Regions from separate parts of the Planococcus sp. APC 3900 genome, predicted to be linked through region 3. Evidence: riboswitches for the same ligand, from Rfam matches in the RefSeq annotation. Region 3 holds a riboswitch; each other region holds the start of a gene.

Region 1 (10,827 bases), on a different contig from region 3:
GATCCAAGGCAGTGCCGGTCATGATGGTCACTAAAAGCGCCGTCCCGATGGATCCGGACACTTGCCTCATGGTATTGCTCATGGCCGTGCCATGCGGAATCAGCCGCTCCGGCAATTGGTTTAGGCCTGCCGTCGTCACCGGCATCATCACCATGGAAACGCCGAACATGCGGATCGCGTGCATAACGGTCAAGTACAAGAAAGAAGTGGTCGCCGTCAGCACCGTGAACTGGAAAGTTGAAACAGTGACAATCGATAAGCCGACTATCGCCAACCACTTTCCACCGACTTTATCAAAGACTCTGCCGGTGATGGGATTCATCAATCCCATGATGATAGCCCCCGGCAACAGCATCAGCCCCGATTCAAGCGCTGTAAAGCCATGCATGTTCTGCATATAGATTGGCAGGATCGTGGCGCTTCCGATCATCGAAATAAAAACGATGACACTTAAAATAGTGGATAATGTGAAAATGCTGTAGGAAAATACCCGGAATTCCAGAATTGGCTGATCCAGCCGGAACTGGCGGCGGATAAAGAACAGCAGCGAAAAGAGACCCACCACAATGGAAACGCCTACTGCCGGACTCCCCCATCCAAGCGACCCCGCACTGGAGAAACCGTAAAGAATTCCGCCGAATCCCATCGTCGACAGGCCAATCGACAGGAGATCCAGCGTCGGATAGGTTTGCTTGGTGACATTTTTCAGGAAAAAATACGCCAGCAGCAAATCCAGCAGCGCAATCGGAATGACGATGTAAAACAAGGCGCGCCATGGGTATTGGCCCACAATCCATCCTGACAGCGTCGGTCCGATCGCCGGGGCAAAAGAGATGATCAAACCGAATAAGCCCATCGCCTGCCCTCGCTTTTCCACAGGAAAAACAATGAACAGGACGGTTTGCGTCAACGGCATCATAATGCCTGCGCCTGCAGCCTGGACAATCCGCCCGACCATTAGAACTGCAAAGCCAGGTGCAAACGCGCAAATAATCGTACCTGCCGCAAATAGGCCCATCGCGACAAAAAACAGATTGCGTGTGGAGAATTTTCCGATTAGAAAAGCGGTAATTGGGATCATGACGCCGTTGACCAGCATAAAAACAGTGGTCAGCCACTGCGCCGTGTTGGCGGAAATGCTCAAATCGTCCATGATATGCGGCAAAGCGGTCGCCAGCAAAGTTTGATTCAGTATGGCCACAAAGACACCAGCCATCAGCACTGCCAGGAAAGGCCCTTTTGCCATACCTGCTCCGGTTTTCTTTTCTTGGATTTCGGCCATCTCCCGCTCCCCCTTTACTCCTTTGCTTACCCGCTCGCTTTTCAATTATTCCCGAATAAAAATAAAACTGCGCAGCCCGAGGGCCACGCAGTCCTTAATTATTCGGTTACACCATTTCTTCTGCGGTTCACGCGATAGAACACCAAGTAAAGCGATGGAATCATCACTAAAGTGAACAAGCTTGAGAATGCCAATCCGGCAATAATCGTGACGGCCAACGGTTCAAATAGAGGATCTCCCGACAACGCGACCGGCACGAGTGCAATAATCGACGTAATCGATGTCAGAAGAATCGGCTTGATGCGGGCATATCCTGATTCGATAATGGCTTCTTTGATGTCGAAGTCGCCCGACAAGCGGCGCGCTTCTACAAAGTCGATCAGAACAACCGCGTTACGCACAACAATCCCCGTCAGGGAAACGATTCCCATAACTCCCAGGAAGCTGAGCGGCGTTTGTGTCAGGAACAAGCCCAGGATCGCACCCGAAATCCCTAGATACACCGCGATCAAAACAAGGAATGGCAAACTGAACGATTTGAACTGGAACGCAATGACCAGGTAAACCAGCAGGAGCACAACCAGGAACAACACGCCGATTTCAGCAAAGAAAGCTTCCTGATCCGAGTTTTCTCCGCCGGTAGACAGTTCATAACCCTCCGGCAAGGATTTACGTTCTGCATCCACGACATCCAGCATTTTGTTTTCAAAGTCGTCGACTTCGCCGAATGCACGAAGCGTAATCGAACGATCCGCCTGTTGATGCGGAATCTGTGCTAATGTTTCGGTTTCTTCAGCCGTCAACAATTGATCCATCGGAATCAATTGCGGCGGTCCCTGTTCACTAAGTGAAGGGACATCGAACTGAGACAAATCGATTGGCTCTCCATCTTCAATGCCTGACTGTTTCAGGAAAACTTCGTATGGCACTTGGCCATCATAAATCGTGTAGAGCGGTACACCCTGCGTCAAAAGCTGCAGCTGATTCGTCACTGTGCTGAGAGCTATGTTGTTGGTCTGCAGCGCATCCTGGTTCGGCACGTATTCTATAGCCGGCACCGGTTCCCCAAGGTTATCGGTAACGATGTCCGCGCCGTTTTCAAGTAGCTGTCCTTCCAGCCTGTCACGAAGCGACTCTAATTCTTCAATGTCTTCACCTTTAATATCTACAGTGACAGGAGCGCCGACTGGCGGACCCTGTACAATCGTATCCAGGAAGATTTCAGCTTCCGGGAAACGTTCACGCAGCTCCGGCTGCCATTTATTGATGAAATCAGCAGCTGTCGTATTTTCCCGGTCGATGCGGAACGCCACTTGGCCTGTGTTGCTGCCTGTATTGTCCATTGAGGCCGAGAACAAGTTCGGCAAGCCTTCACCGGCAAAGACAGCTGTTTCAGCAACATGCTCATCTTCGGCAATGACCTGTTCCGTCAAATCCGCAAGGAAGGCATCGGTTTCTTCAATGGTCGTGCCTTCTGCAAGGCGGACATCCATCGTCACTTCTTCACGGTCTGCGGCCGGGAAAAATTCAAACGGCGTAAAGAGCGCAAGCGACAACAGGCCTGTTGCAACCAGCAAGCCGCCGAGGCCTACCAGAAGCGGGCGTTTTAATACGCCACGCAGAACTTTATTCGAATAAAACAACGCAATTTTCTCAAGCGGCTTTCCTAAAAATCCGGGAGTATCCGAAATTTTCTTCGCTTTTCGTTTCGTCTTCAAGTATTGCATCATCGGCACCAATGTGATTGACAGCACCGTCGAAGCGATAATTGTCGTAATCAGAATACTCGGCAACGCTTTGATGAACGCACCATTTCCACCAGATAACAGCAGCAACGGCGAAAATGTCACAACGATTGCCAAACTGGAAGAAATGATCGATGGGTATACTTCCCGCACACCTGTTACGGCTCCATCCAGTGCAGAATCACCCAGTTTATAGCGCCGCTGGATATTGTCGTTGACCACTATGCTGTCATCCACCAAAATACCGATAGCGATAATTAGGCCGATGACCGAGATCTGATTCAAATCGACGCCCATGAACGGAATTGGAATCATGCCGATCAGCACGGAAGCAAGCACTGTCAAAGCAACGGCTAATGCGCCGTACAAGGTAAGGCCTGCCGTTGTGACAATCAAAACAGCCAATACAGCAATCCCCAAAGAAACATACAAGCTGTCAAAAATCGTATTGACATTATCCGCTTGGGATTCGTATTTTTCAGCCTGAACTCCAGCTGGCAGATCTTCTGCAAAAGCTTCAATGATTTCAGATACATTTTCATCTACAGAAGGAACATCCTGCTCAGTCTGCAGGAAAACGGTGTAGGAAATGGCCTGTTCCCCTTCAAATGTAACGATATCGGTAGTTTCCTGATCTACCATTTCAATCGCCGCAACATCAGCCAAAGGGACGGCGGCGGCACCCACCTGCAGCTGCTCCAGCTTTTCGATGCCTTCGCTTCGCTGCACAGTCAAGCTGACCTGTTCGTTGCCATTGTCATGTGTACCGAGCGACAGCGGCTGGTTCGCCTGCTGAAGCGATTCGAGTACTTCAAATGGCTGAAGATTGTTGGCAGCCAGTTCTTCGCTGTTCAGTTCAACAAGAACCTGTTGCGTGTCCAGGCCTTTCACTGTGGTTCCAGCAACTCCAGAGACAGCCTCCACTCTTTCCGATAAATCGGATAAAGCATTGTCCATATCAGCCAACTCTTCTTCATCCCCGTAGAACATATACGACACCAACGGGAAAGTCAGGTCCAATTTCTCAACCGATGTCTCCTGAGCGGTATCAGGGAATCCCGCTGTTGCATTGCTCGCCTGCTGCTGAATGCTGTTAATCAGCTCATCGGGATTCTCACCATCCTCCAATTCCAAAGTGATGATAGAAGCGGAATTCGAAGAAACAGACTGCATCGATGTAATGCCGTCCACTTTTTGGATTTCACGCTCCAATGGATTGGTTATCGATGTTTCCACTTCCTCCGGTCCTGCACCCGGCAGAATCGTCGAGACCAAAACCAGGCTAGGGGGTGTTTCTGGAATTTCACGTTGCGGCAAAGTCAGAAACGTGTATGCCCCTATAATAGAGAAAATCAAAATCAGAAAAATAAAAAGTTTGCTGCGTTCTAAAATATAATTCATGGGCGAGGCTCCTCTGCGTTTTGTATAACTATTGTATAACTATGTATTTGAAAAGACCAGTAAAAAGCATAGAAAAACCGGATGAGTTTCCATCCGGTTCTACAAGCTTTGTATTTTTGCTGTTTCATCAAAAAAGCGGCAATCAACAAGACCAGCGGCAGCAAAATACATAAACGGAACCAGATTCCTTCTCCACCCATAAAGATGAGCAACATGGGTGGAAGCAAAGCAATTCCGCTCCACGCGATGGCTTTCCAAGACCTTTTCCAGAGACCGATAATCACCAGCACAATCGACGCAATGACCAGAGACCACAATACAATCCCAACCAAAAAGAAGCCCACCACAACACGCCTCCCTGTCGTCATCAATCTCTCACTTTATCTATACCCCATTTTGCAGAATAAACATCTACTTTTCATAAAAAAAGACAGCCATATAGGCTGCCTTAAAATTTCTGTTATAGATTCTGGAAGAATAGGCGGATAACATCAAGTCCACCGATGACATTGCCGGCTGCAGTCCCCAAATTGGTCAGTACAACGACCAGCAGAACCCGCGTGACTTTATTATCCCAAAATCCTTTCAGAGTGAAAACATCTTTGGATAAGGTTTGAAAATCGCCGACATTCGGCCGGCGGACATAAGCCTGAGCTAATCCCGAAAACCAGCCGGCCGCCAGTAGCGGATGAAGTGCGCCAATTGGGCCACCCACAAACGCTGTCAAGATGGCAAATGGATGGCCAAATGCAGCAGCGGCGCCGATTGCCCCAAGGCATGCCGTCCACAAAATCCAGCTGACGGTTTGGTCGATTCCTGCTGCCGGGTTATTCATGAAGGTGATAGCAATCATGGCAACAAGCGCCAACGGAATGGCCCAGCCGATGACTTTTGGCCATTTTGATTTTGGAGGAACTTTCGATAATTCCGCCAAATCGTGTTCATTGTGGACTTCTTTTACAATCCCAGGAATATGGGCAGCACCAAGAACTGCCACAATTTTTTTACCCGGTGCTTCTTTGATCTTCTGCGCCAGATACTGGTCGCGTTCATCGATCAATGGCTCTTTCAGTTTAGGGAAAGACTGGGTGAAATCGTTCATGACTGCATTTAAGGTATCTTGTGACTTCATCTTCTCCAAGTCTTCTTCTGAGATGGTTTCTTTGCTGAAAATGCTGAAGAAAACCGAAGTTAATAGCTGGGCCTTGCCCATGAAGCCGATATTCCCCCAGATGCGTGAAAATGTTACTTGGATATTGCGGTCTGCCAGCACAAGTTCCGCTCCGGCTTCTTTAGCGGAAGCGATCCCCTGGATCATTTCCTGGCCAGGCTTGATGCCGAACTGATCTGCGAGGCGGTTCTGAAACGAGGAAATCGCCAAATTCATCAAGAGCAGACTGGCTTTCTTGTCTTTGATGACTTTGAAGATATCGGTCTCTTTCCACTTGCTGCCTTGCATGACCGATTCATAGCGCTGCGCATCCAATTCGATGCACACCGAATCAGGCTGCTCCGCTTCAATAACTTTTTTCACTTGTTCTGCACTCACTTTTGATACGTGTGCAGTCCCAATCAAAATCAATTCTTTTCCTTCATATTCTATGCGAGTAATATTATCTTGCGTCATGTTGTACTTCCTTTATAGAACTGAATTTCTTTCCATATATAAATGAAAAGACTGTCTATTCTTTATAATGGATTACAATAGCGAAAATATCAATGCCGCACCCTTGGATTTCCATTAAAAGAAGGTCCGGGTCATAAATCAGTGGCATTAAAAGTGTCGCCTTCTTTCAGGTTGCCGGCTTGGAAGCCTTTGTAGAACCAGCGCTTCCGTTGCTCTGAACTCCCATGCGTAAAGCTCTCCGGCACTACATAACCGCGTGAACGCTGCTGAATAGTATCATCCCCCACCGCACTCGCCGCTGTCAGCGCTTCCTCCAAGTCCCCTTCTTCCAAATAGCCCATGCCTTGCGCATGATGCGCCCAGACACCTGACAGATAATCCGCCTGCAACTCCAGGCGAACCTGTAATTTATTGTATTCTTCTTCACTCAATTGATTGCGCAGAGGCTGCACTTCTTCCATAACACCCAGCAAATTCTGGACATGGTGCCCAACTTCATGCGCCACTACATAAGCCATGGCAAAATCACCCGGCGCCTGGAACTGGGTCTGCAATTCATTATAGAAACTCAAATCAATGTAGAGCTTGTAGTCGCCCGGACAATAGAACGGACCGACTGCTGAACCTGCCGTCCCGCAAGCGGATTCAACACTTCCGGTATACAGCACCAATGTCGGTTCCACATATTCCATGCCTTCCTCGGCAAAAACTTCTGTCCAAACTTCTTCGGTATCCGCGAGGACAACTGAAACGAATTCAGCCAATTCCTCTTCTTCCTGTGTTGCTTCATAAGGCTGATTTGACGTTGTTCCACCTGAGCCTCCCAATTGGTCCAGGATGACACCCGGATCGCCACCTAAAAACGCTACAAGCAGCACAATCAGAATACCGCCGATTCCGCCGCCTGCCACCATTGCACCGCCTTTGCCTCTTCGGTCTTCTACGTTTCTACTGGCTTTTCTGCCTTTCCACTCCATAGGACTCCCTCGTTTCAAAATGCTTTTTGTTTACCCATACCCGTTGCAACGCCTGTTCTAATCCATTTCAGGCAAACGGTAAATTAAAAAACGTTCCCGTGAATCCTTATGAAAACCTGGCAGCTGAATTTCCTGTGCTAATTCAAAAACGGTGCGTGTTTCCAGGTGATCGCTGTAATCCTGTGAAGCAAAAAACAAAATTACCTCAATGGTTCGTGGATTTGTTTCGGCAGACCGCAGGATTTTATTGATAAATGCAATGAATAATTGGACCGAAAACGGATTAAAGAAATAAAATACAGTGTCCCGTGCCGTTATTGGGTACTCCTGTGCAAGGCAATTATAAAATGCCACCTTCTGCTCAGCATTTTTATGCTTTTTCACATACTGTTTTTTATTTTCAAGGGCCTCTTCATAAAATACGGGATTCATTTCGATTCCAGCGGTTTCTGCACCGAATACATGGTGAGCATAAAAATTCAACCGCCCTTTGCCACAGCCCACATCCACCAGACGGCCACCGGGAGACAGGCTGTAGTTTTCGAACAACCTGTCCAGCAATTTGTAAGGAGTCGGCTCATAGCGGTTGTGGTGAAGGGAATCCGTAAAGCCCCGCTGATTTCCACCGGTTTCGATATTCAACCGGCGGTCGTATTCCTGCTCTTCCATCCCAAATCACTCCTTCGGCATAAAATTTTACTCTGATGACCTTGCAATTAATAGTGAAATTTGTTATAGTACAGCTAATTCAATATTTCTTGCTCCAGCTTTTATGGAGTAGGATAGAGGCGCAAAAACCATCAGTACGCAAAACGAGGAGTATGGGCTCCGTTGACGTTTGCCGAAAGGGGGATTTGCCGAAGTGGCGGAAATCTCATATTTCCGTGCGCTGGGTCTGCATTCAATAAATGCAGGACTGTCATATAGGGAACTATATGGAGGGCTATCTGATGCACAGGAACGATTGGTAAACATTGTTTCTACTGCAGCAACGAGTCCCTCGTTGCTGCTTTTTTGTTTATTCCTGACTAGGCCCCTCACCTCTAAGCTACGACAAAAATTAGAAAAGGGTGTGTTCTTTATGAATTTTGGCCAAGTAATTACAGCAATGGTGACGCCATTCGATCAACATGGAGACATTGATTTTCCGGCAACACAACAATTGATAGAGCATTTGATAGCAAACGGTTCAGACGGCCTGGTCGTCGCAGGGACAACCGGAGAATCTCCGACTTTAACGGCAGAGGAAAAAGTTGAATTGTTCCAGTTTACCGTCCATACAGTAGCCGGACGGATTCCAGTCATTGCAGGAACAGGTTCCAATAATACACGCGCTTCCATCTCCTTGACAAAACAAGCAGAAGAAACGGGCGTTGATGGCATCATGCTGGTCACACCATACTATAACAAACCTTCACAGGAAGGCATGTTCCAGCATTTCCAGGCGATTGCCGCGTCTACAAGCCTGCCGGTCATGCTCTACAATATTCCAGGACGCAGCGTGGTCAATCTATCTCCGGAAACGATCATTCGCCTGTCCAAGATCGACAATATCGTTTCTGTTAAAGAAGCGAGTGGAGACTTGGACGCAGCTGCAGAAATCATCGAAAAAACAGCGGATACATTTTCTGTTTACAGTGGAGACGATAGCTTAACAATTCCAATGCTGTCAATCGGCGGCACCGGCATTGTCTCAGTTTCCGCGCATATCATCGGCAACGATATGCAGGACATGATTACCAGCTTTAAAACAGGAGATGTAAAGACCGCGGCGGCTATCCACCGCAGATTATTGCCGACAATGAAAGCATTGTTCGCTGCGCCAAACCCGTCTCCGGTCAAAGCGGCACTTACGCTGACTGGTGTTCAAGTCGGCGGCGTGCGCTTGCCGATGATTCCATTGACCGAAGAAGAAACCATCACCTTGCGTAAGGCATTGCCTGACGTCCATTCCGAAGCCGTCACTAACTGATACAAGATAAAAAACGCTGAAGCCCAGAGCTTCAGCGTTTTTTTCATCAATTGACTTTCATTTGTTCCAAAACCCGCTTCAAGCTGCCGCCGACCTCCAGCACTTTCAAGTCAACTCCGATCTCAGTTAACGTTGTAGCGATTTCGGGACGGATTCCGGTTAAAATCGAGCGGACACCAACCAATTTCAACGACTGGATGATTTTGATGATTTGTTCAGCTACCATCGCATCCACGCGCACCACTCCTGATAAATCCACAATCAGCACGCTGATTTTCAACTGATTCGCGGCCAACAGTGTTTTCTCCAGAATATAACGGGCGCGGTCAATTTCAATATTCCCCACTAAAGGCAACACTGCGATGTGGTCACTGACCGGCACGACGGGGGCTGAAAGCTCCAGAAATTCCTTCCTGGCTGATTTCAGTTTCCGCTGGTACGATGCTGTATAGGCCTGTGTATATGAGTATGCGGCATGGTCCAACAAGGAATGGAAAAATTCCATGACATCAAAGAGAAGCTGCAGCTCCATCTTTTTGTGGACCGCTTCTGTCTTGATGACGGTTCCGATATGTTTGCGGTAAAGAGACGTTTCCGCCAACGCATCTTCCAGCGATCTTCCGGTTTCAAGAAAGAAGTTTCCCGTCTCTTCTCCCCACTCTTGAATATCTGCATAGACCTTTCGAACGTCGCAGCTATTGCTGATCGACTCTCCGATCAGTTCCACAAAATGGATCCGGGTCTTAGTGACAGTTTCGATAAAGGCTTTGTTCGTTTCAAGCTGTGCTGCCGGAACATTTTTCACCACTTCTTCATGGACCAATTGAGCAATTAATTCCTTATCCTCGCTTACCCGTCCACCCAACAATCGAATATCTTTTTCCATCGGAATCCCCCAAAGACGAAGACATTTATATATGCCTATTATAGCCTTTGCTCCAAAGAATGTAAGGGTTTTATTTTATTGATTTAGCTGGATGGAAATTGGAGAGCCAAAGCAATTTTTTATTCGTCTCCAACCACACAATTTCTGCCCTTGGCTTTGGCTTTGTAAAGAAATTCGTCCGCCCGTGACAGCAAACTTTCCATTCCTTCTCCAGCCATATAAACCGCAGCTCCGATGCTGACAGTGATAGGGACATGCAGCCAGTCAGCTGTTTCCATATGCTTGCATAATGCATTGCCCATGGCCAGGCCGTCCTTCAGTCCAGCGTTTGGCATGACCACCACGAATTCTTCACCGCCGAGCCGAGCCACGATATCAGCGGATCCGGTTTCCGCTTCCAAACGCCAGGCCAGTTCCTGCAAGACCGCGTCGCCCATCTGATGGCCATGTGAATCATTGACCTTCTTGAAATGGTCAATATCTATGACCAACAAGGCCACTTCCCGGCCAGTTTCAGCCTGAAGCAAGAGTTCTTCCAATTGTTCGGTCAGGTAACGGCGATTTTTCAATCCCGTCAACGGATCTGTTGTAGCCAGTTGCTGCAGTTTGAAATTAAGGTCCATCAATTCTTGCTGTTTGCATTCCACTTCATTCATTACTGTTTTCAGCTTTTCGTATGCTTCGGCCGTCTCACGGTTGACCTTTTCAGCATTGCGCTTTGCCAGCAGCAATTCCTTTTCATACTCCCCGCGGACACTCATTTGAATCAACGCACATTCGTAGGAGCCGTCGCGTTCTATCGTATTCATCAAGACAGGCAGGGAACCCGTCTCGCTTTTCAATGTCAAAAACATTTCGTTTACAGTGCCATGCATTTTGATGGAAGGAGTAAAGTAGGTCTGGAAGTAAACCCGTGAAGCGACTGTCAATAAATCAT
Region 2 (10,827 bases), on a different contig from region 3:
GACAGTTCATGTCCCAGTTTACAGGAGTGGTTTTCTTCCCTTCCATGTTGACAGGGTTACGGCGAATTTCCATCAATGCCGAGATGACATTCATATTCGCTTTATATGGCAATTCGAACTTTTCCCAATACGAATTCTCATCCGTAGAGTTTCGGCGTTCGATTTCAAATATAACCGTCTTTGCTGCTTCACCCATGGTAAATTAGCTCCCTTCTAGATTATGCTTTTGCTGAGTAATCACGTTTGCGCGGTGGAATCAACGATGTATCGACTTCTTCATAGTGGAAGATAGGTGCATCATTGCCATTAAATTTAGCCATAGTCGTTTTAAGGAATTCTTCGTCATTACGATCCGGGAATTCCGGTTTGTAGTGAGCTCCGCGGCTTTCGTTACGGTTAAGCGCTCCGATTGTGATCACTCGTGCTAAATGTAGCATATTTCGCAACTGGCGTGTAAACATTGCGCCTTGGTTGCTCCAAAGCTGTGTATCAGTAATATTGATATGGTTGAAACGTTCAAGCAGTTCCTGGAGTTTTTCATCCGTCTTCTGCAAACGATCATTGTAGCGTACTACTGTTACATTGTCCGTCATCCATTCGCCAAGCTCTTTGTGGAGGACATAAGCGTTTTCTGTGCCGTTCAATGCAAGGATTTCTTCCCATTTGCGCTGCTCTTCTGCTTCGTATTTTTCATAAATAGCCGAAGGAAGATCTTCTGCCAACACATCAAGGCCATTTACATATTCAATAGCGTTTGGTCCTGCGACCATACCGCCGTAAATCGCTGAAAGCAATGAGTTCGCACCTAGACGGTTACCGCCGTGTTGAGAATAATCACATTCACCCGCTGCCAAAACGCCAGGGATGCTTGTCATTTGGTGGTCATCGACCCATAATCCACCCATTGAATAATGGACAGCCGGGAAGATTTTCATTGGTACTTTGCGAGGGTCATCACCAGTGAATTTCTCGTAGATCTCAATGATGCCGCCTAGTTTGATATCAAGCTCTTTAGGATCTTTGTGTGAAAGATCCAGGTAGACCATGTTCTCGCCATTAATGCCGAGTTTTTGGTTGACGCAGACATCGAAGATTTCACGTGTTGCAATATCACGTGGAACCAGGTTTCCGTAAGCTGGATATTTTTCTTCAAGGAAATACCAAGGCTTGCCGTCCTTGTATGTCCAAATACGTCCGCCTTCCCCACGAGCTGATTCTGACATTAAGCGCAGTTTATCGTCTCCTGGAATCGCTGTCGGGTGAATTTGGATAAATTCGCCGTTTGCGTAGTATGCACCTTGCTGATAGACGATAGAAGCCGCTGAACCTGTATTGATGACAGAGTTCGTCGATTTCCCGAAAATGATCCCCGGTCCGCCAGTTGCCATGATGATAGCATCTGCACGGAACGATTTGATTTCCATAGTCGTCATATTTTGAGCTGTGATCCCTTTGCCGACGCCTTGCTCGTCAAGAACAAGACCCAGGAATTCCCAGCCTTCGTATTTCGTGATCAGTCCGCTCACTTCGTAGCGGCGAACTTGCTCGTCCAATGCGTATAGCAATTGCTGGCCAGTTGTTGCACCGGCAAATGCTGTTCTGTGGTACATCGTTCCACCAAAGCGGCGGAAGTCCAAAAGGCCTTCCGGCGTACGGTTGAACATAACGCCCATGCGGTCAAACATCCGGATAATTCCAGGTGCTGCATCCGCCATTGCTTTTACGGGACGCTGATTCGCAAGGAAGTCGCCTCCGTATACAGTATCATCAAAGTGAATATCCGGGGAATCCCCTTCACCTTTTGTATTAACCGCTCCGTTGATCCCGCCTTGCGCACATACTGAGTGGGACCGTTTAACGGGAACGATTGAAAATAAATCGACGGAAGAACCTGCTTCTGCAACTTTAATTGCTGCCATTAGGCCAGCTAGGCCGCCACCGACGATCGTAATTTTGCCCTTCGCCATGTTAGTATTCACTCCTCTTTTAGTTCACCAATGATTGAAACATTCTTAAACGAATGCAAACAATGCTCTGATACCAATGATCGATAATACAATAAATACTAGAAGTGTGAAATATGTTGCATTTCGTTGAGATGCTTCGGATTGTGTGATTCCCCATGTAACAAGGAAAGACCAAAGTCCGTTTGATAAATGGAAGACTGCAGCCAAGACACCGACGATGTAGAATGCCAGCATGAACGGGTTGCTTAAAATGTTTTCCATCATGTTGAAATCAGCTGCAGCAGCTGCTCCGATTGCAACTTGGAATCTTGTTTCAAATACGTGCCAAGCGATGAAGACTACAAGGAAGACACCTGTATAGCGCTGTGCAACGAACAGAATGTTGCGCAAATAGCTATAATGGCCAGGATTGTTCTTCGAAGTAAACGCTATGTATAGGCCATAAAACGCATGATACAAGATTGGTAAATAGATGACAAAAATCTCCAGGAAAATGACGAATGGAAGATTAGCCATAAATTCGGATGCTTTATTGAATGACTCCACACCCTGAGTTGCAAAATGGTTGACGATTAAGTGCTGCGTTAAGAATAAACCGATAGGAATGATCCCCAACAATGAGTGCAGCCTGCGCATTAAAAATTCACGATTGTTATCCAAAATTTTACCCCCCTCAAAACATTGATTGGCAGCGTCCAGAGCAAACGAAAAATTGACGAAAGCACCTGAAGCCGCAACACCATCATGATACAAGAATATGACATATTTATTGTACTCCCCCCCTCTGAGAGCGTCAAGGCAACGAATCCCTTTTAAACAGATAGTTATTACATTAAAAAGGGGGACTTCACGCCGCATAAGGGGGAAAACCTATGTGAATGTAACCGTTTTATTAGATTTATGCGAAAAAGCGATTCTCTAATTGAGAATCGCTTTTTCAGCTGTTTCTGCTGTATTCCACTGTTGTCGGGATTATCGCAGCATTGCTATTGAGAATTTGAACATTTTGTGAATATTTTCACGTACACCGTTTTTAATTCAAGATATGTCTTGATACACCTGAAGTTCTGAAAGTCCATAGGCCTCGTGCAAAGCATTTGCTGATTTCTTCATATCCGTTTCCGGCACTACCACTGAAATTTTGATCTCAGATGTGCTGACCATCTTCACTGGGATGTCTTGACTTCTCAAAATATCAAACATCCGTGCAGCCACCCCTGGATTTGATACCATGCCTGACCCGACAATGGAGACTTTCGATAGGCCGATTTCCACATTCATGGAAAGAAAGCCAATTTCACTTTGAGCTTCAGTCAACACGCGGCGTGTTTCTTCCAAGCTTTCCTGGCTGATGGAAAACGATACCGAAGGAGGAAATTCATCACTGATGCTTTGAACAATAATATCAACGTCGATCTGATTTTCTGCCAACTTGGTAAAAATATTTGCCAGCGATCCGTTAAACGGTTTTTTGTAAATGACAGTTACACGCGCTACCCCAGGTTCGAACGCTACACCTCTGACGATTAAGTTTTTTTCCACAGTGATCACCTCTTGTATGATTGTGCCAGGCTCGTCTGAATAACTTGCTCTGACCGATAATGGTACGCGATTGTTTTTTGCGAATTCAACTGCACGCGGGTGTAGCACACCTGCTCCCAGATTAGCGAGTTCGAGCATTTCGTCATATGAAATCTGTTCCAGCTTCCGTGCACCTGTTACAAAACGTGGATCGGAAGTGTAGACACCGTCGACATCGGTATAGATTTCGCATTTTTCAGCTCCGAGCGCTGCCGCAAGTGCGACTGCGGTCGTATCGGAACCTCCCCGGCCAAGGGTGGTGATGTTACCGATTTTATCTACCCCTTGGAATCCAGCCACTACACATAAATAACCATTGTCAAGCACGCGTTCAAGCCGTTCCGTGTGAATTTGTTCAATCCGGGCATTTCGCGGAACAGACTCTGTTTCAATTCCGGCTTGCCACCCCGTAAACGATAGCGCTTCATGGCCAAGCTTCTTAAAGGCCATAGCCAGTAACGAGATGGTAATCTGCTCGCCTGTAGCCAATAGCATATCCATTTCCCGTTTCGGCGGCTCAGCTGAGATTTCCCCTGCTAACCCAAGCAGCGTATCTGTTGTCTTGCCCATTGCCGAAACCACAATGACTACGCGTTTTCCTTTTTCTTTTTCTCGAATGGCTCTTTCTGCCACTCCAATGATTTTCTCAGGTGTAGCAACAGACGTGCCTCCAAATTTCATGACGATCGTTTCCATTCCATCCACTCCCACATTTAGTATGTGGCCCTCAACATGCCTAGCCAGGAAACAGCATAACTCCCGGGCAAAGACACAAAAAGAGGCAGCTCACCGCAACCGCGGCAAACTACCTCTTTTATCATGTACGAAAAACGTCCATGTGAGATAGCCCTCCAGAGATTGACTCTGACAGCTCTGCACTTCTTAAATGCAGAACCAGCATGCGAAACAGCAGTAAATACGCACACTTCGGCGACCGCCCCTTTCAACATTCTTCACGGATTCTGCAAATCTCCAAATGCTTACTATTGACGTTCGCGCCTCTATCATCACTTTTCCAAGTGATTCAATTATGGTCTTACGATAACATGTTATGAATCGCTTGGCAATGTCTCCTCAGCAAAATGCTGATTGATGGATGTCGCCAAAGCTAACGGGATTCCCGCTTGTTGAATATCTTCTATAGAAGCTTCTTTTATTTTTTTGACGGAACCGAAATGCTTCAGCAATTGCTGTTTGCGTTTCGGGCCAACTCCTTCAAGGCCATCCAAAGCGGACTGGATCGAATTCTTGCCGCGCAGCTGCCGGTGGAACGTGATAACGAAACGGTGGACTTCATCTTGAATGCGCTGCATCAAGTAAAATGCTTCGCTGGTCCGTTTCAACGGAACCACTTCAGGAGGTGAACCATAGAGCAATTGGGACGTTTGGTGCTTGGCGTCTTTTGCCAAACCGGCAATCGGAATCGACAAGCCGAGTTCATCTTCCAGAATTTCACGGGCTGATTCCATTTGTCCCTTGCCGCCATCAATGACAATCAAATCCGGCAAAGGCAATCCATCTTTCAAGACCCGTGAATAGCGCCGGCGGATCACTTCACGCATCGCTGCATAATCATCGGGCTTGGAAGCGTTTCGCGTTTTGTATTTCCGGTAATCTTTTTTAGAAGGCTTGCCGTCAATGAACGTAATCATTGCAGACACCGCATCGGCACCTTGAATATGCGAGTTGTCGAACGCTTCGATGCGCAAAGGCGTTTCAATGTTCATTGCTTCACCTAAATCTACGCATGCACCGACTGTCCGTTCTTCCTGGCGCTCCAATAGCTGAAATTTCTCTTTAATGGCAATCTCGGCATTTTTCTTCGCCAACGCCACCAAATCTTTTTTCTTGCCGCGCTGCGGAACGAGCACCCGGACTCCGAGCCATTCTTTCAGCATATCCGGATCGTCCGCTTCCGGAAGCAGAATTTCATTGGGCTTAACATGGTTCGGTTTTTCGTAAAACTGGCCAAGATAAGTCAAAAATTCTTCTTCCGGGTCCCGGTAAAGCGGGAAAAGCGAAACATCCCGTTCAATCAATTTGCCTTGGCGCACAAAAAAGACCTGCACACACATCCAGCCTTTATCGACCGCATAAGCAAATACATCGCGATTGGTGAAATCATTCATCGCCATTTTCTGTTTTTCCATAACGGTTTCAATCATCGAAATTTGGTCACGGTATTCCTTGGCCCGCTCAAATTCCAGATTTTCTGCCGCTTCAGACATTTTCTCGACCAATTCCTGTTTGACTTCACGAAAACCGCCATTTAGAAATTTGCTGATGCCGTCGATCATTTCCTGATAGGTTTCTTTTTCTACTGGCTTGACGCATGGCGCAAGACATTGCCCCAAATGATAATACAAACAAACCCGGTCCGGCATGGTATGGCATTTCCGCAATGGGTACAGGCGGTCCAGCAACTTTTTCGTCTCTGCCGCGGCATAAGCATTCGGATACGGACCGAAATACTTGCCTTTGTCTTTTTTGACATGTCTGGTCGTGATCAGCTTCGGATGGCGCTCACCGGTAATCTTTAAATACGGATAGCTTTTGTCATCTTTCAGCATGATGTTGTATTTCGGATCGTATTTCTTGATCAAATTCAATTCAAGAATCAGCGCTTCCTTATCGGAAGATGTCACGATGTATTCGAAATCCTCGATTTCATTGACCAAACGCTGGGTTTTTGCATCGTGGCTTCCCGTAAAGTAGGAGCGCACGCGATTTTTAAGAACTTTCGCCTTGCCGACATAAATGACGGTATTCTGGCGGTCCTTCATCAAATAACAGCCTGGTTGATCAGGCAATATTGCTAATTTATGCTGAATCAATTCGTTAGCCATCTTTTATCTCACCCTATTAAAAAACCGGGCACCATCACTGGACCCGGTTAAGAATTATGCGTGTTTTTCAACCAATTCAGCCAATGCTTCTTTTGGTCTGAAACCAACTACTTTATCTACTGTCTCTCCGTCTTTCATCAATAGCAAAGTCGGAATTGACATGATGCCGTAGTTTCCAGCTGTTTCCTGGTTTTGATCCACATCAACTTTTACGATTTTAACTTTATCGCTCATTTCAGCGTCTAACTCTTCCAGCACTGGAGCAATCATTTTACATGGTCCGCACCAAGTTGCCCAAAAATCTACTAAAACGAGTCCTTCTGATACTTCTTGTGAAAAGTTCTGATCTGTACCGTGTACGATTGCCATGAATAATTCCTCCTTATGATTAAAACCAAACTATATACAGAGTATAGCATGCGTTAAAAACAACAGCTATTTATTTGCCTACTCTTCCATTACCCGTCAATTGGGTGCGTTAAACAGAAAATGGCGGCGAGTCTTGTAGACCCGCCGCCATCCAAAATTACATTACTTTCTTGAATTCTTCTGTCAGCATCGGGATGACTTCAAACAAGTCTCCGACAATGCCGTAATCTGCTACTTTGAAAATATTCGCTTCTGGATCTTTGTTGATCGCCACGATCACTTTCGAGTTGGACATACCCGCCATGTGCTGAATCGCTCCGGAAATGCCGGCTGCAATATACAGGTCCGGTGTAACCACTTTCCCTGTCTGTCCGATTTGAAGCGAGTAATCGCAATAATCTGCGTCACATGCGCCACGGGACGCGCCAACAGCGCCGCCTAGAAGACTCGCCAATTCCTGCAATGGCTCAAATCCTTCAGCACTCTTCACGCCACGGCCACCGGCGATGATGACTTTCGCTTCCGAAAGATCGACACCTTCAGAAGATTTGCGGACAACGTTTTTAATGATGGTGCGAAGGTTCGTGATATCTACAGACAATGAACTAACTTCGCCTGTACGCTCCTGGCGTTCAAGTGGTGCAATGTTGTTCGAACGCACTGTGATAAAGTCGATGCCTTCTTTCAGCTTCACTTTTTCAAATGCTTTACCAGAGAAGATCGGGCGGATAAAGACAGCTTCATCGCCTTCGCCTTCAATATCCGTTACATCCGAAATCAATCCAGCCTGCAACTTGGAAGCGATTTTCGGTGCCAGGTCTTTTCCGACTGCTGTGTGGCCAAAGACAAGGCCTTCCGGGTTTTCCTGTTCAACGACTGCCATAAATGCTTGGCCATAGCCGTCAGACGTGTATGACTTTAAGTGCGGGTGTTCTACCGTTACGACACGGTCTGCTCCGTATGCAATCAATTCAGCACCAAAATCAGCAACCGAATCCCCAATCACAACGCCTACTACTTCTCCGCCGCCAGAAATTTTCTTGGCAGCCGCAATTGCTTCAAATGAGACATTACGCAAAGCGCCTTCACGCGTTTCGCCCAAAACTAATACTTTTTTCGCCATAGTCCGTTTACCCCCTAAGTAGATGTGAAAATTATATGGAACCATTACTTGCTGTCAGTCGAATGGAAAGTAGCCTATTCTTCGGGATGCAATCCACTCTGGCTGTGCGGCTGAAAACATGCCGCTTCGCCAGATCGTCTTACCCCTGTCAGAGCTGAATGGGCACCTTCGCTTTTCTTTGTCCAGACTCCGGTACCCAACTCTTTGGGTCATAAGCCAACCCAACTGTGCGGCAAAGAGCGCCACTTCGCTGGTTTGTCTTATGCCCGTCAGAGCTGAACGGGCACCTTCGCTTTTCTTTGTCCAGACCCCGGCACCCAACTCTTTGGGTCATAAGCCAACCCAGCTGTGCGGCAAAGAGCGCCACTTCGCTGGTTTGTCTTATGCCCGTCAGAGCTGAACGGGCACCTTCGCTTTTCTTCAATTAAATAACTTTTGCTTCGTTGCGCAATAGTCCGACCAATTCTGTAACCTGGTTGGAGATGTCGCCTTCCAGAATACGCCCGGCCGCTTTTTTCGGCGGCAAGTAGATTTCGATTGTTTCGGTTTTAGCTTCTACATCGTCTTCTTCGATGTCCAGATCATCCAATTCCAATTCTTCAAGCGGCTTTTTCTTCGCTTTCATGATTCCTGGAAGCGATGGATAGCGAGGCTCGTTCAGCCCTTGCTGAGCTGTAACCAGAAGCGGCAAGGATGTTTCCAATTCTTCCGCATCCCCTTCGATATCGCGGACGATGGTAACTGTTTCGCCTTCAATGCTCAAGCTGGTGATTGTCGTTACGTAGTTGATGCCAAGCAAATCAGCCACACGCGGTCCGACTTGCCCAGATCCGCCGTCGATTGCTACGTTCCCTGCTAAAATCAAATCAGCTTCTTTGTCTTTCAAGTATTCAGCCAGTATGTACGCAGAAGTAAACTGGTCCATTTCTTCAACATCGTCTTCTGTATTGATCAAGACGGCTTTGTCAGCGCCCATCGCAAGTGCGGTACGCAGCTGTTTCTCTGCTTCTTCATTGCCGATTGTGACTACAGTCACTTCGCCGCCGTGCGCGTCACGGACTGTGATGGCTTCTTCAATTGCGTACTCATCGTAAGGATTGATGATGAATTCCGCTCCGTCTTCCTGGATTTGTCCACCAGAAACGACGATTTTCTCTTCTGTGTCAAACGTACGTTTTACCAATACATAAATGTTCATGAACGTAAACCTCCCAAGTATTATTTCCCTTTAAATTGTGCTTCACGTTTTTCCAGAAATGCCTGGATTCCTTCTTTTGCATCTTCTGAAACAAAGACAGTTCCAAAAGATTGTGCTTCTGCATTTACGCCTTCATGATAAGACGCAGGCTTTGTGTACTGCAGCATCCCAATCGCCGCTTTGACGGAAACCGGGCTTTTCTTCGCAATTTTACGGGCGATTGAGAGCGTTTCCGTTAACAGGTCTTCTTCAGCGTAAGCACGGTTAGCCAAACCGTATTGTGCAGCTTCGGTACCGGAGATCGGATCGCTCGTCAACAGCATTTCAGCCGCTTTCGCTGAGCCTACATATCTTGGCAGGCGCTGTGTTCCAGCAAACCCGGGTATTAAGCCCAGTTGAAGCTCCGGTAATCCCAGTTTAGCATTTTCAGTGACAAATCGCATATGGCAACTCATTGCCAATTCCAATCCGCCTCCTAAGGCTGCTCCGTGGATCGCCGCGATTACAGGCTTGTGGAAGGTTTCAACCCGTTCAAAAACTTCCTGGCCGCTCGCTGATAATTTTGAAAATTCTTCTCCTGAAGATACTTGCGTAAACTCCTTGATGTCAGCTCCTGCAGAAAAGAATCTTCCTTCCCCGTGCAGGACAATGACGCGAACCTCTTCATCATTCTCAACTTGGTTCAACAATTCATCGACTTCCAAAATGAGCGAACGCGACAGTGCATTTGCCGGTGGACGATTAATCGTCGCGACAGCTACTCCATCTTCTTTTTTCCAACTGATAAATTCCATCCAATGAGCCCCTTCCTTTAAGCCTGCATACCTTTCAGCAGCAAACGCTGAACTTGTGGTGCGAGTTCGACTAAATCATATTTATGATCATTCATCACCCAAGTGGTGATGGTCTCATCCATTGTACCAAAAACCATTTGCCTTGCTAAACGAATATCCATCGCTTGATCAAATTCTCCATCTTCCATGCCTTTAACCAGGATCTGATCCATGAGCTTCAAATACTCCCTCAGCACATTATTGATTTTCATGCGGATTTCGTAATTGGATTGGCGCAGTTCGAGCTGTGTGACAATCGCTAAATGGATGTCACCGGCCAAAAGTTCAAAATGGCTTTCGATCATCAATCCCAGTTTGGATGCAGCATCCAAATCACGCGAGATGATCTGTTCAAGTTTGCTGACGAACACACCCATCTTTTCCTGGAATACAGAAATCAAAATGTCTTCTTTGTTTTTGAAATACAGATAAATCGTTCCGTCGGCTACCCCTGCCTGTTTGGCTATTTTCGAGACTTGTGCTTGATGATAGCCATTTTCAGCGATGACAATAACAGCCGCATCAATGATTTGTTTGTATTTCGGCTTATCCTTTTTTACCATGTTGTCACCACCCAAAAAAATATGAAAATATGAATGGCGATTCATTCATATTTTCATATTATAGTTTATTCAATAATGTGTCAAGCTTATTTCGTTAAGACGGCACTGCTTCATTCTGCTTGGCAATCTCTTCATCGACCAGTGAACGGCGCAGAATTTTCCCGACTGCTGTTTTCGGCAGTTCTTTGCGGAATTCGTAAACGCGCGGCACTTTAAATGAAGCGAGGTGTTCACGGCAATACTGATTGAATTCTTCCTCTGTTACAGTATAGCCTTCTTTTAGCACAATGTATGCTTTTACCGTTTCACCTCGATACGGATCCGGTATACCTGCCACGACGCATTCT
Region 3 (10,827 bases):
TATTGGCCAATCGTCATGATATCCACATCGTTAGCACGGAGATCGTCCATGACTTCAATGATCTCTTCCTTGGTCTCCCCTAAACCGATCATCAAAGATGATTTTGTTGGAATATCCGGATGCAATTCTTTCGAACGCTTCAGCAATTCCAGTGACCGGTCATATTTGGCTCGTGCTCTGACTCTTGGCGTCAAACGGCGCACAGTTTCTATATTGTGGTTCAAAATATCCGGTTTAGCATCCATCAGCCGTTCCAGATTTTCATAGATTCCACCCATATCAGATGGCAGGACTTCAACAGTTGTAAATGGGTTGGCTCGTTTAATCGCACGTATTGTCTCTGCAAACACAGCAGAGCCGCCATCTTTCAAATCGTCACGTGCGACTGCCGTGATGACCGCATGTTTCAGGTTCATCATTTTTACAGAAGCGGCTACCCGTTCCGGCTCCTGAAGATCCAACTCATTCGGCAACCCGGTTTTCACTGCACAAAAACGGCATGCTCTTGTACAGACGGCACCGAGGATCATGAACGTAGCGGTTCTCCGCGTTCCCCAGCATTCATGGATATTCGGACACCTTGCTTCTTCACAGACTGTGTTCAAGTTATTTTCTCGCATCATTTTCTTCAAATCGGTATAGTTTTCATTGGTATTGAGTTTAATCTTTAACCAATCGGGCTTTCTAAGATGTTCCTGCTTTGTTGACACGCACATCGTCCCCTATCTATCTGATTTATGGATGGAATCCGGTTCTATTCCAAATGTATCATAAAGGCATGTTCCTCACAAGCTCACCTACTGCCATGAAAGCATAAAGAAACCCGGAAACTAGGAGTTTCCGGGCCTTTAAATTAAACGTTATTTGCAGCATCTCTTGCTTTATTCTTTTTGCTGCTTCTAACTGCATGAATGATGCTAGCAGCTAAGCCACCCCAAATGATGACCATCCCAATAATCATGACGACAATCGAACTTACTGTCATATGAAGCTCCCCCTTTTAATTGCGCTCGTCATATTCGCCTTGTTCTTTATGCCATTTACCGATAGAGAAGAGGATTCCAAAGATCAATGCAGCTGCAGCAACAGCCACACCACCTGCTAAGGTGAACATATCGGAATATCCTTCGTAATTTCCGGTTTCCGTTTCAAACTCTTTCAGGATATTCAGTTTCAAAAGTCCAAACATCATATAACCCAGAACGATTGGCGTAATGATTCCTAAGCTGAATTTCCACCAGGCGCCAAGTCGGATATCCGAGATTTCGTTGGCATGGCCTTTGAGAAGATCCGCTTTGCGGAAGACCCAAACAACCAGCACAACTTCCACTAATCCGATTGCTGCAACCCCAAATTGGTTAATGAAGTAATCTGCCAGATCCAGGAAGTACAATCCACCTTGTGTCGCAAACAGAATCGAAATCAAAGCAGCAAGTCCGCCTCCGAATAACACCGCTTTGTTACGGGAAATTCCAAATTTCTCAGAGAATCCAGCGACATAAGTTTCAGTAATTGATATTAATGAAGTCAAACCCGCAAGTGTCAGAGACAAGAAGAACAGAGTCCCGAACAAGCCATTGAATCCTGGAAACTCATTGATGATCTGTGGAAAAACCACAAAAGCAAGACCGACGCCTGCAGTTGCGACATCACCTACAGCGACGCCCTGCTGAGCAGCCATAAATCCAAGAGCTGCAAATATTCCAATCCCTGCTAATAATTCAAAAGCAGAGTTGGCGAATCCTGTGATAAATGCATTATTTGTGATATCTGATTTTTTCGGAAGATAACTTGAGTATGTGATCATGATAGCGAATGCTACTGATAAACTGAAGAAAATATGCCCATAGGCCGCTACCCAAACCGTCGGATTCAGTATGGCATCAAAATCTGGTTGGAAGAAGGCTTCCAATCCTGTCAATGCGCCATCCAATGTGACCGCTCGAATTACAACAGCAAGGAAAATGACCACCAATGTCGGAATGAAAATCCGGTTGGCCAGTTCAATTCCTTTTTTAACACCTGCCAGCAGAATCCCCAATGTAATGATCCACACCAATGCCAATGGAATGAATACACCCCAGACAATTCCGCCGGTCTGTCCCGGTTGAACTGTCAGCTGTAAAAAATCATTGAACAGGAAATCTTGTGTATCCGTACCCCATGCCTGATTGAAAGAAAATATAGTATAGCGCATTGCCCAGGCGATGATTACAGCATAATATACAGATATGATAAAGGACACAAAGACAGCCCACCATCCCATCCATTCCAACTTCTTGCCGCCCATTCTAAAGAATGACAACGGTGCTGACCCGCGATACTTATGGCCAATGGTAAATTCAAGTATAAGAATCGGTATCCCTGCAGTCAACAATGCAAATAGATACGGTATGAAAAATGCACCCCCGCCATTTTCATACGCAACATACGGAAAACGCCATATGTTCCCAAGACCTACTGCAGAGCCGACGGCAGCCATGATAAAGCCGGCACGTGTACCCCATTGCGAACGTTCCATCTCTCTTCCCCCTTTGTTTTCTCCCATTTTATTTACATAAAAATAGGAATTTTGATTATTTTCAGATTATTAGTTAATCTAGAAATAGTATACCGAGAGGCTCCTTTAATGTAAAGATGAAATCAAAATATTTTCTAAAAAAACTATTGCAGCAAAAGTAAAAAGGCAGAGAATAAGCTTCTCTGCCTTCTTTTACTTAAGCATTTTGTTGTTTTTCAATAATAGTTGTCCGTCGTGACCAGACAATGAATAACACTGCCAGCACCAAAGCCACTGTTCCTAATGACAGCAGCAAAGAACCGGTCAAACCTATGACAATATACCCTATTGCAGCAATGACTGCAGCTGTTAATGCATACGGTATCTGCGTTAAGACATGGTCCATGTGATTGCTCCCCGCTCCAGTTGAAGACAAAATCGTCGTATCGGAAATAGGTGAACAATGATCTCCAAACACAGCTCCCGCCAAGACTGCGGATAGCGCCGGCAGCAGCAGCGAAGGTTCCGCTTCAATCATAATGGTTCCAGCAATCGGCAACAGGATGCCGAATGAACCCCATGAAGTTCCTGTTGAGAAAGCCATGATTCCTGCGAGAACAAATAATAAGACTGGCAGAATTGAAGTTGGAATATTGCCATCAGAAACCACACCCGCTAGATAAGCGCCAGTTTCAAGAGAACCGATCAAAGAAGTCAAAGACCAGGCAAAGACTAAAATGAGTACGGCTCCTATCATTGATTTAAGGCCAGCCCAGATGCCTTTTCCAATCCATCCAACAGTAGCTGTTTCGTTCTTTTTCATCTGCAGAACATATAGAATGATCGACGTCAATGCACCCAAAATTCCGCCTGCTAACAGGGAAGCGGGAACATCGGTATTTTCAAAAATCAACCAAATATCGAAAACATGTCCAGCATTCTGATAACCCGTCCAGATCATCGCGCCTACAGTACCGACAATCAACAATAGAATTGGAAGCAATAGGTCTCTTACATGTCCATAAGAATGCGAAGGGAACTCTTCTTTCATTTCACCCGGTATGGTTTTCTTAGGGTCAAAAAGCTGTCCCTTTGTAATTGCCAGCACTTCGTGTTTCTTCATTTCCCCGAAATCCACATCCCGGATAGCTACAAAGAAAACAATCGCCAACGAAGCAACTACATAGAAATTCATCGGTGCCATCCACAGGAAGGCTTCTAAAGCGGAATATTCCACAAAAGTCTGGCCAGCCAAGATCGTAGCAACAATCCCTATGATTGCAGCTCCCCAACTTGAAACTGGCGAGATTACACAAACTGGCGCTGCAGTCGAATCGATGAAATAGGCAAGTTTCGCACGTGAAACTTTGTAGCGGTCGGTGATTGGGCGTGCAACCTGTCCGACAGCCAAAGCATTGAAATAATCATCGATAAAGATGACGATGCCTAAAACCACTGTAAGGACTTTTGCGCCTCTTCTTGACTTGATGCGTGTCGAAGCCCACTCAGCAAAGGCATGGCTGCCGCCGGATAAGCTGACGAACGCGGTGATGATGCCAAGCAATAAAAGAAAAAGAATGATAAAGACATTATAAGCGTTAAAGCCTTCGTCCCAAAAAATGATCGTAAATGATTTGACAAGCTCCTGTAAAGCATCAATTGGTGCAAACCAAGTCAAAATTACGGCTGCCGCGACAATACCTGTCCCCAGTGACAACAGGACACGGCGTGTCAATAACACCATAACGATTGCAATAATCGGCGGCAAAATCGAAAAAATCGTATTCTCCATGAAAACTCCTCCTTATTTTTTGATGGGTGAAAAATGAGACAAAAAAGGCCGACCTCTCCAGTTGGATCAGTCAGCCTTCTACAATTCGTCTGTGCGATACACATCAAACAACCCTGTAGCCCTCCATTTACGCTTCCGCCTAAATGACAGTATCATTCTTGTTCAGAATGATCCCAATCCAATTTCCGGAGACCCCAGAAAATCGATTTCGGCAAAACTTCCTTTCAGATGCGGTCAACGCGGTCAAACTCGCACATCCTACTGATCAGCTCTGCAGCCTCTACCCACCAATATATATTTCTTTGTTAGCATAGCCCAAAATACTGACAAAATCAAATGCCTTTTTAGTCTGAACATTCCTTCTACTTAAGGGCTTTGCTGTGAAAATACTGACTGAAAACATCCCGCAGGAACTCAGGCATGAAATACGTTTTAGGCGCTCTCTTTAAACTCGGGAAAAAATAACCGAATGTCAACATATCCAACGTCACCAGTTTATAGATTTGGTCATGCATCGCCAGCTGTCCATTGATATAAAAATGGTGATCAGTTATCTCCATATTCATATGAAGCATCTTCCCAAAAACCACACCACGGAATCCCATTCCTTTTAATTCAAGCTGTGGCCATTCCGCATTCAGCGATTGCAGGTAGATTTCTTTCAACTCCGCTCCACTCAGTTCGACAAGACACGGATTGATCGGATGTGGCAGCATTTTATGGAAATCATAGCGAGTCAGAGCACCTTTCGGCATATCTTGCATAAAAATTCCAGCATTAAAAAGCGCACAGTCTGCTTCCGTAAATTCGATCAATGCCTGTCCGAATAATAGACCCATCTCGGAGTCTTTAAACCACTCTGCTTTTAAGCTTTTCGTGCTGTGGAAGACCAGTTCCCCCAATTGCAGTTTTCCCTGCTCGACCAGGAATTCATCAAATCCTTCCTCCACTTTTCTTAGTTGGGAAGTCTCGATCAGTTGTGCAGAAGATTTCTCAAACTGCTCCTCTACAGTGACATGGCCGATATAAAAACCAAACTTACCAGCAGCCCCCATCAGCGTATTTCCTTGCCACTTCCCGTCATGAAAAATATGATGGGTATGAGCACCTAAAATAAGGTGGATCTGTGGACAAAGCTCGGCTAATAATTCATCTTCCTTAACACCAAGATGAGACAGGCAGACGATTAGATCCACTTCGTTTTCAATTTCCTTTACTGCTTCTATAATCGATTGTTTTGCATCGGTGATCTTCCAGCCAAGTTTCTGATAAAAGGGGGTGAATTCTGCAGTCGCTCCCACCAGTCCGATGCGTGTGCCATTTTTTGTATGAATAACGTGGAAAGGCTTTGCCCAATCCGGCCGGCGCCCTTGCAAGTCAAATAAATTCGATACCACTACCTCAAAATCCGCTTCAACATATAAATTATTGAGTTCGTCCTTGGACAAGGTGATGCCTTCATTATTGCCGATAGTAACGGCATCGTAATGCACTTCGTTAAGCAAAAGCACATTACCCTGGCCAGCTGTTCCTTCCGTATACGGATGCGAGCGATCAACGTGGTCACCAATATCCAGAATCAAACAAACATCGCCAGCCTCTTCATGCCAGCTTTTCCGCTCAGCGAGAAAAGACTTGATGCGCGGCCAATTCTTGAAATGGCTATGCAAATCATTGGTATGGTAAATATGAATGGTTTCGCTCATGAAAACACCTCTTTAAGAACTAAATATTCCTTCGTAAATCGATCGAAGCCCCAGAACCAGGAGCACTAGACGTAAAATAATGACCAACGTTTCGGAGTTAAGGTGTTTGTTTAGCCGAGCTCCGAGTTTCGCACCAATGTATGCACCTGGGACTACTGCCGCTGTGTAGATCCATGGCACATGCCCCAATGAGATGTGAGTGATGGAATTGATGATGGCTGATAAAAAGACCATGAACATCGATGTTCCGATCGCCACATGAGGCGGAAACAAAAACAATAGAATCATGGCAGGGACAATGATGGATCCTCCACCGATTCCGAAAAGCCCTGAAGCAAACCCCACAAAAAAGGTCAGCAGCAAAGCAAACCAAATAGGGTAACCATATATATATTCTTTCTGCTGCTTATCTATAAAAGTCGTCTGGCGGCCGTTATCAACAAACCAATGGACTTCCTTTAAATGATCTCTAATCAATAAAAGCAAAGAGAGCAGGACCAAAAGAATGCCGAAATAAAGATTGAATGAAGGAAGATCCAGGTTTTTATTGACAAAAGCACCGATTACCGTTCCCGGCGCACTGCCCGCAAAGAAAATGATACCACTTTTGTAATCGACCGTTCCGACTTTCATATAAGCCAAGGTTGAAGACAGACCAGTGAAAATCATCATAATAACGGATAAGCCAACAATTTGTTGAGGAGATAATTCAGGGAAAAAAGCAAAGCCTGTTCCAAGAAATAATAGTGCCGGAACCAGAATGACGCCTCCCCCTAAACCAATCAAAGCGCCTACGATACCGGAAACGATTCCGACAAGCGCCATGACGATAAAAACCATCAAAATTCACCTTCAAACAGATCCATTTGTTTCGGCGAAAGGCCTTCAAATGCCAAACCATTCATTTCCTGAAACTGTTTGGCGTCGCCTGCCGCATGACCTCCCGAATTATTATTGAAGATGACATAAACATTTTCTGTGGTGTCGGATAAAGCCTTTACGGCGCGGCTTATTTCTTCTAATTCTTTTTGATTGTAATCATAGAGATAGCGTACTTCACGCCATTTTTGGCCGTGCCCCGGATTGAGCCAGCCGTGCACATTACGGCCGTGAAGACGCAGCAAGACTTTGTCTTTACGTGTAGACACCGGAACAAGGGGAATGGAACCATCCCCTGCCTGTGGTTCATCACAGACTGAATGGATCAGATGGTTTTCTCGCAGAAACTCCAATGTCTTTTCGCTCATCCCTTCAGCATACCAGGATTGGTGGCGGAACTCGATAGCCATATCAAATTCCTTCAGTCGCTCCGTTATTTCACGAAGCTGGTCGACATTTTCTTTTTGGCAGTCAAACCATGGCGGAAACTGCAACAGCACCATCGCCAGTTTACCGGCTTCTTTCAATGGACGAATGGATTTGCTGAATGCATCAAACATCTCATCGCGCGTTTCAAATGGATTCTCTCCCCGCTGGTGGCCGGTCATGCCCTGATAAGCTTTTACCACAAACTGAAATTGATCAGGAGTTTCCTCAATCCACTTGCGGATATTCCGCTCGGGCTGTACAGCATAGAAAGAGGAATCCAATTCAACGATTGGAAAATGTGCACTGTAATCAATCAATTTTTCTGTTTTCTTTGAGCCTGGGCTATAGACATCCGGATGGTCTCCCCAACCCGTCAAACCTACATAGATCATTGTCCCGCCTCCATTTTTTCGTTATTATTTTATGATAGCATAGAAAAAAACCAGCGTCTTTATAATAGATTTCTGCCGATAGATTAAGCAGAACTGAGGGAATCTATTCTTATTATTCAGTTCCCTGCTTTTGGGTATGCTACACTTTCACAAAAGACTTGGGAGGTTGATCTGATGGAAAAACAGCCTTGGGACTCCAAAGGAATTATAAATAAGTTTGAAGCTCACCGCAACATGGAAATGGCCGCACCAATGGCTGCTTATATGCGCAAACAATTTGCTTTTTTAGGCATTAAAACACCTTTGCGAAAAGCTTTATTGAATCAGCAGTTCCGCGAGTTCCATTTGCCCGAACGCAGGCATTTAACCGAAGAGGTATGGAAACTTTATGAGTTGCCGGAGCGCGAGTACCAATACGCTGCCATTGCTGTGCTTGAAAAAATGAAAACGCAGCTGACTTTGGAGGACCTGCCGTTTTTACAGCAAGTGATTGAAAGCAAATCCTGGTGGGACAGCGTCGACGCCATTGCACCGCGAACTTTGGGGCATGTTATTCAAACAGAACGCGCTGCCGGAACTCTTCATATGCTTAAATGGTCACAAGCAGAAAATATGTGGACAAATCGCGCTGCCATTCTCCATCAATTGAAATATAAGCAAGATACCGATCCTGCAGCACTCAGCCAAATCATTTTGAAGCACGCTGGTTCTTCTGAATTTTTCATTCAAAAAGCCATTGGCTGGGCATTGCGCGAGTATGCTAAAACAGATGCGGAGTGGGTTCGGACTTTCGTTTTCGAGCACTCCCTAATGCCGCTCAGTAAACGTGAAGCGTTGAAAAATATTAAATACTAAAAGCCTTCGTTTCACAGGAAATCCGTTTCTGCTGTGTCTCTTCTCTTTTTAAAAAAATCCCATTGATCATGCAGAAACGCTGTTTTCGTAATGACTGAAAATATCCGAATAAGATAACTAGGCAAAAGGCCTTGCCGCTTCGATGATCGTCTCTCCTCTTTCCATCAACGGGTACTTTGATGCTTTCTGGCCGTTCGCCGGAATTGGCAATCGTTCATATGGATTTTCCATCGTTGTGCCAAAGTTTCTGATAGAACACGAGCTGTAGTGCGATCCGAAAAAGTTGGCAATGGCTTTCGGCAATCCGAAAAAACCCGGCACCAATGCGCCGGGTTTTTTCCTATTCACTATTTTCATCGGTTAAGAAGTTTTATCTTAATGACTTAAAATAATCCGCCTAGCCCTTTTCCGCCAATTACGGATTTAGCCGATTCGAAAAGCTCTTTCTTTTCGTTTTCATCGATTTTCCCGTCTTCATATGCTTGTTTGGCTTGTTCCATGACTTCTTTCGCCTGTCCTAAATCTGCATTGCTTAGTTTTTCTTTCAATGCATCGAATGTTTGACTCATGTCCTACATTCCTCCTTTTAAATTTAAGCTCTTAGTTCCTATACCCATTCTGTAGACCCTAAAACTGAAGAATCCAGCAATCGCCTCTTATTCCCCTGAAAGAAATAAAAATAACCCTTGGCATGAACAATGTCATGCCAAGGGTTTTGGATTAATCTATTAACCGATCGAGCCTTCCATTTCGAACTTGATCAAACGGTTCATTTCAACCGCATATTCCATTGGAAGTTCTTTCGTGAATGGTTCGATAAAGCCCATTACGATCATTTCTGTTGCTTCCTGTTCAGAAACGCCACGGCTCATCAAGTAGAACAATTGCTCTTCAGATACTTTCGAAACTTTCGCTTCGTGCTCCAAAGATACGTTGTCGTTCAGGATTTCATTGTATGGAATAGTATCAGAAGTAGACTGATTATCCATAATCAATGTATCACACTCGATGTTTGAACGAGCGCCATCGGCTTTGCGGCCGAAGTGCACGATTCCGCGATACGAAACTTTACCTCCTTGTTTCGAGATTGACTTCGAAACAATAGAAGAAGATGTATTAGGAGCCAAATGGATCATTTTCGCTCCAGCATCCTGATGTTGTCCTTTGCCGGCGATTGCAATCGACAACGTCATGCCGCGTGCGCCTTCGCCTTTCAAGTAAACAGCTGGGTATTTCATTGTCAATTTCGATCCGATGTTGCCATCGATCCATTCCATTGTACCGTTAGCGTCAACAAATGCACGCTTGGTCACTAGGTTATAGACGTTGTTCGCCCAGTTCTGGATGGTCGTGTAACGGCAATATGCATCTTTCTTCACAATGATTTCAACTACCGCTGAGTGAAGTGAATTCGTTGTGTAGACTGGAGCTGTACAGCCTTCCACGTAATGTACGCTTGCGCCTTCATCGACAATGATCAATGTACGTTCGAATTGACCCATGTTTTCAGAGTTGATACGGAAGTAAGCCTGTAGAGGAGATTCCACTTTGATGCCTTTAGGCACGTAGATGAAAGATCCACCAGACCATACTGCAGTATTCAATGCAGCGAATTTATTGTCAGCTGCCGGGATGACCGACTGCCAGTATTCTTTGAACAGGTCTTCGTTTTCACGAAGAGCGGCACCGGTGTCTTTAAAGACGATCCCCATATCTTCCAATTCAACTTTCATGTTGTGGTAAACCACTTCAGATTCATACTGAGCCGATACACCAGCCAAATATTTTTGCTCTGCTTCTGGAATGCCCAACTTGTCGAATGTGCGTTTGATTTCTTCAGGAACTTCATCCCAAGAAGTCTGGCTTGCTTCAGATGGTTTTACGTAATACGTAATTTCATCAAAGTTCAACGAACCCAGATCTCCACCCCATTGTGGCATCGGCATTGAGTAAAACAATTTCAATGCTTTCAGACGGGATTTCAACATCCATTCCGGTTCTTCTTTGATCTTCGAAATTTCTCTTACAATATCTTCAGTAAGTCCACGTTTGGATCTAAAAACTGAAACATCCTTATCGTGGAACCCATATTTATAATCACCGATTTCCGGCATTTTTTTCGCCATCGTCGTTCCTCCGTTCTGTGTTACGATTTTTCTTCGTTTTGCACGCCTTTTTCCATGGCTTTCCAAGCTAAAGTCGCACATTTAATACGGGCCGGGAACTGAGAGACGCCTTGCAATGCTTCAATATCACCAAGGTCAATCGAATCAT

What was found. A riboswitch is a leader RNA that binds a small molecule or an ion and turns the genes downstream of it on or off. The one in region 3 is predicted to bind lysine.
Region 1: linked by a shared signal. The riboswitch ahead of dapA (4-hydroxy-tetrahydrodipicolinate synthase) and the one ahead of QMA04_RS14715 (Na+/H+ antiporter NhaC family protein) in region 3 are both predicted to bind lysine.
Region 2: linked by a shared signal. The riboswitch ahead of QMA04_RS09000 (aspartate kinase) and the one ahead of QMA04_RS14715 (Na+/H+ antiporter NhaC family protein) in region 3 are both predicted to bind lysine.

Annotation. Positions count from the first base shown of each region.
Region 1 is NZ_JASDCT010000001.1:419,956-430,782, reverse strand. It holds gene QMA04_RS02140 (DHA2 family efflux MFS transporter permease subunit) at 1-1,282, opposite strand, end outside; gene QMA04_RS02135 (efflux RND transporter permease subunit) at 1,381-4,428, opposite strand; gene QMA04_RS02130 (hypothetical protein) at 4,425-4,796, opposite strand; gene QMA04_RS02125 (TraB/GumN family protein) at 4,889-6,055, opposite strand; gene ypfJ (KPN_02809 family neutral zinc metallopeptidase) at 6,187-7,032, opposite strand; gene QMA04_RS02115 (class I SAM-dependent methyltransferase) at 7,090-7,701, opposite strand; lysine riboswitch at 7,808-7,986, shown strand; gene dapA (4-hydroxy-tetrahydrodipicolinate synthase) at 8,114-9,004, shown strand; gene QMA04_RS02105 (STAS domain-containing protein) at 9,051-9,890, opposite strand; gene QMA04_RS02100 (GGDEF domain-containing protein) at 10,010-10,827, opposite strand, start outside.
Region 2 is NZ_JASDCT010000003.1:430,071-440,897, forward strand. It holds gene sdhB (succinate dehydrogenase iron-sulfur subunit) at 1-196, opposite strand, end outside; gene sdhA (succinate dehydrogenase flavoprotein subunit) at 219-1,967, opposite strand; gene QMA04_RS08995 (succinate dehydrogenase cytochrome b558 subunit) at 2,013-2,627, opposite strand; gene QMA04_RS09000 (aspartate kinase) at 3,006-4,244, opposite strand; lysine riboswitch at 4,385-4,560, opposite strand; gene uvrC (excinuclease ABC subunit UvrC) at 4,598-6,394, opposite strand; gene trxA (thioredoxin) at 6,449-6,763, opposite strand; gene QMA04_RS09015 (electron transfer flavoprotein subunit alpha/FixB family protein) at 6,921-7,886, opposite strand; gene QMA04_RS09020 (electron transfer flavoprotein subunit beta/FixA family protein) at 8,311-9,084, opposite strand; gene QMA04_RS09025 (enoyl-CoA hydratase) at 9,105-9,878, opposite strand; gene QMA04_RS09030 (fatty acid metabolism transcriptional regulator FadR) at 9,896-10,480, opposite strand; gene QMA04_RS09035 (AMP-binding protein) at 10,575-10,827, opposite strand, start outside.
Region 3 is NZ_JASDCT010000007.1:143,713-154,539, reverse strand. It holds gene lipA (lipoyl synthase) at 1-710, opposite strand, end outside; gene QMA04_RS14725 (methionine/alanine import family NSS transporter small subunit) at 854-985, opposite strand; gene QMA04_RS14720 (sodium-dependent transporter) at 1,001-2,521, opposite strand; gene QMA04_RS14715 (Na+/H+ antiporter NhaC family protein) at 2,718-4,292, opposite strand; lysine riboswitch at 4,401-4,583, opposite strand; gene QMA04_RS14710 (bifunctional metallophosphatase/5'-nucleotidase) at 4,655-5,998, opposite strand; gene QMA04_RS14705 (sulfite exporter TauE/SafE family protein) at 6,011-6,838, opposite strand; gene QMA04_RS14700 (DUF72 domain-containing protein) at 6,838-7,698, opposite strand; gene QMA04_RS14695 (DNA alkylation repair protein) at 7,873-8,553, shown strand; gene QMA04_RS14690 (hypothetical protein) at 8,671-8,901, opposite strand; gene QMA04_RS14685 (hypothetical protein) at 8,937-9,122, opposite strand; gene sufB (Fe-S cluster assembly protein SufB) at 9,282-10,679, opposite strand; gene sufU (Fe-S cluster assembly sulfur transfer protein SufU) at 10,700-10,827, opposite strand, start outside.